Regions from separate parts of the Pseudomonas sp. CCI3.1 genome, predicted to be linked through region 1. Evidence: riboswitches for the same ligand, from Rfam matches in the RefSeq annotation. Region 1 holds a riboswitch; each other region holds the start of a gene.
What was found. A riboswitch is a leader RNA that binds a small molecule or an ion and turns the genes downstream of it on or off. The one in region 1 is predicted to bind cobalamin.

Region 2: another riboswitch for cobalamin. It lies ahead of RGV06_RS00890 (CbtB domain-containing protein); the one in region 1 lies ahead of cobW (cobalamin biosynthesis protein CobW).
Region 3: another riboswitch for cobalamin. It lies ahead of cobO (cob(I)yrinic acid a,c-diamide adenosyltransferase); the one in region 1 lies ahead of cobW (cobalamin biosynthesis protein CobW).

The regions. Positions count from the first base shown of each region.
Region 1 is NZ_JAVIWO010000001.1:330,365-332,623, forward strand. It holds gene RGV06_RS01305 (glycosyltransferase) at 1-688, opposite strand, end outside; cobalamin riboswitch at 902-1,100, shown strand; gene cobW (cobalamin biosynthesis protein CobW) at 1,194-2,259, shown strand, end outside.
Region 2 is NZ_JAVIWO010000001.1:219,282-221,540, forward strand. It holds gene cobM (precorrin-4 C(11)-methyltransferase) at 1-31, opposite strand, end outside; gene RGV06_RS00880 (cobalamin biosynthesis protein) at 96-521, opposite strand; gene RGV06_RS00885 (CbtA family protein) at 518-1,219, opposite strand; gene RGV06_RS00890 (CbtB domain-containing protein) at 1,231-1,419, opposite strand; cobalamin riboswitch at 1,514-1,726, opposite strand; gene RGV06_RS00895 (response regulator) at 1,863-2,225, opposite strand.
Region 3 is NZ_JAVIWO010000001.1:4,419,761-4,422,019, reverse strand. It holds gene RGV06_RS20270 (cobyrinate a,c-diamide synthase) at 1-203, opposite strand, end outside; gene cobO (cob(I)yrinic acid a,c-diamide adenosyltransferase) at 214-825, opposite strand; cobalamin riboswitch at 907-1,152, opposite strand; gene RGV06_RS20260 (PQQ-dependent sugar dehydrogenase) at 1,280-2,259, shown strand, end outside.

The DNA of each region.
Region 1 (2,259 bases):
GCGCGTGGCGAAAATTGCCGATGCTTAAAAAGTGCTGACGCTGTTCATACGGCACGAACGCCTCAGGCACGCTGTCGACCATCAGCGGGCACCAGTGCAGCAGGGCCTTGGGCACGTTGAACTGCTCGACCAGCAGATCGATCTCGTATTCTGAAATCATCAGGTTCAGGTCACTGCGATAGATCGCGGCAATCTCCCGTTGGGCCAGGTCGGCGTCGGCCATCTGCTCAAAAGTGTCGCGCTGCGCCGGGGCGAACAGGCTGCTGAAATCGTCCTGCTCGGTGTTTTGCTTGAGCCGCGCCTTGAGTTGCAGGTGACGGGCATCGCGCAGGCTTTGCAGATCGGAGGTTTCCAGCACGCGCAAGGCTTGGGGGCAATGCTTCTCGACGCGCCAGCCGAATTGCTCCTCCATCATGAAACGGTCGAACAGCACGATATCCGGGGCCAGTTCGGTGATAAAGGCATCAAAGCTGCTGTTATTGAGCTCGATCGTGACTTCGTCGATGCCTAGCGCTGCAAGGTCGGCCTTGTGCTCGCCAATCCCGGCCGGGCTGCTGAACGTGATCTGCCAGCCTTGCTGCAAGAAACTCTCGATGATTTGCATCATGTGCCCGCCCGCCGCCGAAGAGCGCGGTTCGGGCCACACGTAACCAATGATCAGGACGCGGGTCGGGCAGGTGGAGGGCATGGGCAGATCCTTGAAGCAAGGCGGCTAAAAAAAGGTGGCAATTAGAACACAAGTGCATGCAGCACCGATCCCTGCAGTCAGGTTTTGCGCGATTCCTGCGGAAGCTGGCCTGCCAGCGATGCAGGCGGTGAGGTGTTGCAGATACACCGCAATGATGCCATCGCCAGCAGGCTGGCTCCCACAGTAGTCAGTTGACCTGTTACAACGCACTGCGTAGCCTTGCGCGTTCGAGGTTCTTCGCAACGCGAAGCTAAGAAGGGAACGCGGTATGCCGCGGCTGCCCCCGCAACTGTAAACGGTCATTTACCTTGCTACGCCACTGCTGAATACGCGGGAAGGCGCAGGGTAGGGCTCAGCTCAGACTGATGCCCAGCCGTAAGCCAGGAGACCTGCCTCGTGACAGATTCTTACTTCAACCGGGCGGGGTGATCCGGTGGCGAAGACTGACCGCGCACTGCCTGCGGTCGTCGTCCCGTATGCCCGCCGCTTAGCACAAGGGCATCCGATGAAAACACTGGCCAAAACCCCCGTTACGATCGTTACCGGGTTTCTCGGTTCGGGCAAAACCACGTTGCTGCGCCACATGCTCGATAACGCCCAGGGCCGTCGCATTGCCGTGATCGTCAATGAATTCGGCGAGCTGGGCATCGATGGAGAGATCCTCAAGCAGTGCACCATCGGCTGCACCGAAGAAGAAGCCAACGGTCGTGTGTACGAGCTGGCCAACGGCTGCCTGTGCTGCACCGTGCAGGAAGAGTTCTTCCCGGTCATGCGTGAACTGGTTGCTCGTCGTGGCGATATCGACCATATCCTGATCGAAACCTCCGGTCTGGCTCTGCCAAAACCGTTGGTGCAAGCCTTCCAGTGGCCAGAAATCCGCAGCGCCTGCACCGTGGATGCGGTGATTACCGTGGTCGACAGCCCGGCCGTGGCCGCTGGCACCTTTGCCGCGTTCCCGGACCAGGTTGATGCCCAGCGCAAGCTTGATCCGAACCTGGACCATGAGTCGCCGCTGCACGAGCTGTTCGCTGATCAACTGGCCAGTGCTGATCTGGTGATCCTCAACAAGGCCGACCTGATCAGCCCTGAAGACCTGGCAAAAGTGCGCGCCGAAGTGGCTGAAGAACTGCCGCCAGCAGTCAAGATCATTGAAGCCAGCAGCGGCCGCTTGCCGTTGGACGTGTTGCTGGGTCTGGGCGCAGGCTCTGAAGATCATATCGATGGCCGCCACAGCCACCATGACCATCACCACGACGGCGATGATGACCACGACGACCACGACCACGACGCTTTCGACTCGATTTCCATCGAGCTGCCGGAGGGCGAGGAGCGTGTACTGATGGAAGCGCTGACCCAGTTGGTGGTCAAGCACGGCATTCTGCGGGTCAAGGGCTTTGCGGCGATCCCGGGCAAGCCGATGCGCCTGCTGATTCAGGGTGTGGGCACGCGCTTTGACAAGCACTTCGACCGCGCCTGGGGCCGTGACGAAGCGCGCACCACCAAGCTGGTGCTGATCGGTCAGGACCTCGACGCAGCACTGCTCGAATCCACCCTGCGCACAGCGTTGAGCG
Region 2 (2,259 bases), 110 kb from region 1:
CGGGTCCGGCGCCGATGAAATAAACAGTCATGGCAGTCTCTTGAAAGGGTCGAGATAGAGCTGTTCTTGAACAACGCTCATAGTGAGGCGGGTGATTATCGCGGGTTTTGCTCAAAAGAGGCCAACGCAAAGGTCGCCCCGGGTGATTTTTGTCGCGTAATCCGCAGGGTCGCGGGTGCGCCTGCGAGCTGCTCGGCCAGGGCCAGTGCGGCACTTTCGGCAACGCCGAAACAACCGGTGTGCTCAAACGCAATGTTGGAGCGATGACTCAGCTGTGACGCGTACGGGGCAAGCTGTTCAGCATTGAAGACCTCAAACCCCAGGTTCAGTTGGGCTGCCAGTTGCAGCAGCGAGGGTTCCTGGCGCTTGAGATCGATACTGGCCAAGCCACTGACCGCGCTCAGTGCGATCCCGGCCTGAGCCAGGGAGCTTTCGATCAAACTCAAAAGCTGCGCAACGCTGCATCCCTGGCGGCAGCCCAGACCCATCACCAGGATTGGCACTGTGCCCGTTGCCGTCATGCCGAGTACTGGCCTTCAGACTTGCGGCGAAACAGCCAGGCGCTAATCACGCCCAGTGCCAGCCAAAAAGCGAAGTTGGTCAGCTGCGAGGCAATCTTGAACTGAGATTCCAGTGCTTCAGGAGCCAGGCTTGAGTGCACCAGTGGCTGCGGCGCCCCAAAAATATGCGGTACCACCAGAATCGCCACGCCCAGCACTTTCAGCGCCCAATGCTTGCCAAAGACCAGCAATGCGATTGCCACTGCGGTCGAGGCTGCGGTGCTGACCCACCAGAGTTGGCGTTGCAGCAAGTCGGCCGCTGCAGTGCCCGGCAGCTCGGGCGGCAGGCCCAGGGTTGGGGCCAGGCAGAACACCGCATAACCGGCAAGCCCCCAGAGCAGACCCTGGGACGTGCGGGTCGGGGCACGCAAGGTGTAAAGACCCGCCAGCATCAAGGCAAAACCGACAGCCACCACCAGATTGCCGCCAGTGGTGGACAGCACGCGCTGCCAGCCATCTTCCGGCTCCCAGGCCTCGGCGTCGTGTTCATGGGCAGGCATGGCCATGTCGGCATGCTCGTGCACTTCTGTGGCGGCAGGTTTTTCATAGGTTTCGGCCTGCAAAATCAGCGGGGAAACCCACAGGCTTTGCATCAAGGTCAGCAGCAGGGCGGCCAGCAAGCCGGTGAAGCCTGCGGTTTGAGCGATACGCTTAATCATGGCAGGCAGTCTCAATGGCACGGGAAGGCGGAGCTGTGACGGGTGTCATGGGCCGCATTGTGGACCGCATCGATATGCGAGAACCCGGCGAAGTAGACAAGAAAGGCTCCCAGCACCGCAGCGCCGACAGCAGCCACAATGCGTTGGCTTTGAGTGGCAGTGGTAGCAGCGGAATGGGTACGGCTGGTGCTAATGGACATGGCGCTTGCCTCTGGTCAGACGACGGGCAGCAAAGCGCAAGAAAACCCCACGAACGAAGCCCGCAGGGTTAAACAGCGCCCGCCCACCGCGGGTTTGTCATTCAAATAACCAGGCCGGTCTCCGGGCTTGCGAGGGGCTCAAGGGTTGAGCCTGCAAACATCTCCTTCCCATGCACACGGCACAGTGGATCTGATGTTTCTCTCGCTTACCGTTGCGGGGGCAGCGCCGGACTTGTCAGGACTGAACGCCTGACGCACCGGTTTCCCGTTTCACCCTGTGAAGGGCACCTGATACAAGATGTGTAGGAAACCACAGCCCGTTGGAAGCGTCAATTCAAGGGCGATAGATACACCTCTACTGTGGGAGCGAGCCTGCTCGCGAAAATCATTCGCTAGCAGGCTCGCTCCCACAGGGCCTTGTCCAATAAGAGAACAGCTACACGTCAGGCGGTCAGCATGCTTTTGACTTTGTCACGCAGTTGGTCAATGGAAAAAGGTTTGCCAATCACCGCCATGCCCTCTGCAACCTCAAGGGTTTCGGCATAGCCGCTGGCGAACAGGATGGGCAGTTTTTGGCGCAATTGGCGGGCCTTGCTTGCCAGCTCCCGGCCGTCCATGCCCGGTAATCCGACGTCGGTCATTAACAGGTCAATGTGCTGGGCCGCATCCTCTAGCATTTCCATGGCCTGCTCGCTGCCATCGGCCTCAAGCACGCTGAACTCCAGTTCTTGCAGCACGTCAACGATCAGCATCCGAACAATGGCGTCGTCTTCAACCACAAGGATGGTGGAGGGTGTGGCGGACATAATCATGATCTCGATAAAAATTTAAGCGTGGGTC
Region 3 (2,259 bases), 4.1 Mb from region 1:
CACAAATCCACCTGATACACCGGCGCACCGCTGGCACGCTCCAGAATCATCGGGTCGAGAAAATCCGGGCCACATTTAAACACCCGCACTTTGCGCCCCTGATTGCGATGCAATCGGGCCAAGGCAGCGGTTACGGTGGTCTTGCCCTGACCGGAAGCCGGCGCGGCGATCAACACCGCCGGGCAATGACGCGACTCTCTCATGCTGGAACACTCACAATTCGATGCCTTTCTGAGCTTTGATCCCGGCCTGAAAGGCGTGTTTGACCACACCCATTTCGGTCACGGTATCGGCCAGGTCTATCAGTTCAGGTTTGGCGCCACGTCCGGTGACCAGTACATGCTGCATCAAAGGACGGGCCTGCAGGTCGGCGAGGATCTGCTCAAGGTCCAGGTAGCCATGCTTGAGTGCGATGTTCAGCTCATCCAGTACCACCAGCCCGATGGACGGGTCACGCAGCATTTCTCGGGACACTTCCCACGCGGCTTCGGCAGCGGCGATATCGCGTTGGCGATCCTGGGTTTCCCAGGTAAAGCCTTCGCCCATCACGTGGTAGCGCACCTGCTCGGGGAAGCGGCGAAAGAAGATCTCTTCGCCGGTGCTGTTGCGTCCCTTGATGAACTGCACCACGCCGCACTGCATGCCGTGGCCCATGGCCCGGGCCAGCATGCCAAAAGCGGAACTGCTTTTGCCTTTACCATTGCCGGTCAACACCAGCAGTAGCCCGCACTCATTGGGCGAGCTGGCAATGCGCTCATCCATGACGGCTTTTTTGCGCAGCATGCGCGCCTGATGACGTTCGTCGCGTTCGGGGGATTCGTTCATGGCAGCTCTCCGTTGGGGCTCAATGATGCAAACGGGAGGCGGGGGGATAGTCAAATAATCGGCACGTCCTCGCCCGCCGCGAGGATGCTGGATGGATCAGGCCGGTCTCCGGGCTCATAAGCGGTTTAGCCCCCTGCGGGACACACCCTGACCACGCGCCTTCCCGTGAAGAAACACAGTGGCACTCAGCGTGGCATTGACTCATTTACCGTTGCGGGGGCAGCGCCGGGATCATGGCGGTTGTGTGGGTCAAACACGCCCTCACCGGCTTCCCTGTTTCACTCGGCCAACCTTACGTTGCCGAGCACCTGAAACAAGCCGCGAAGGTTAGAGGGTTGGGGGTGGAGCGTCAATTAAAGGTGGCACCAAAAGGGTTTATACAAAGCTGCGGGCTGAACCTTTGAGGGGCTACGCTTCTCTATGACCTACAAGACCAAACTTAATGGAGTTCTTCATGCTCAAGCGCCAGCACGCTATTGTCATCGTACTTGCGGCAGGATTGGCTGCCTGCGGCGAGACTTCGACCCTGCAAGTGAGTGATGGCACCGGCCCGTCGCCGAAGCTGCCTGAACCGAACAAGACGCTTATACCCACCGTCAATATCGCCCCGGCGGTCGGTTGGGCTGAGGGCTCCACACCGATTGCCGCCCAAGGTTTGAAGGTCGCCGCTTTCGCCGAAGGCCTGGACCATCCGCGCTGGCTCTACGTATTGCCCAACGGCGATGTGCTGGTCGCGGAAACCAATGCACCGCCCAAGCCGGATGACAGCAAGGGTATCAAGGGCTGGATCGCGGACAAAGTCATGAGCCGCGCAGGCGCCGGTGTGCCGAGCGCGAACAGGATCACCTTGTTGCGCGATGCAGACCACGACGGAGTGGCTGAAACTCGCACGGTTTTTCTCGACAATCTGAACTCCCCCTTTGGCATGACCCTCGTAGGCAACGATCTGTATGTCGCCGACGCCGACAAGCTGCTGCGCTTCCCCTATCAGGCGGGCGAAAACAGCATCAAGGCGAAGCCGGTCAAGGTCCTCGATTTGCCAGGCGGCCCGCTGAACCATCACTGGACTAAAAACGTCATCGCCAGCCCTGATGGCACCAAGCTGTATGTCACCGTTGGCTCCAACAGCAACGTGGGCGAGAACGGCATGGACAAGGAAGAAGGCCGCGCCGCGATCTGGGAGGTTGATCGCGCTACCGGCAATCACCGGATTTTCGCTTCTGGCCTGCGCAACCCCAACGGCCTGGACTGGGAACCCAAAACCGGCACACTCTGGACAGCAGTTAACGAACGTGACGAAATCGGCAGCGATCTGGTCCCCGATTACATCACCTCAGTCAAGGATGGTGGTTTCTATGGCTGGCCCTACAGCTATTACGGCCAGCACGTGGATGTACGGGTCAACCCGCAAAATCCGGAACTGGTCGCCAAAGC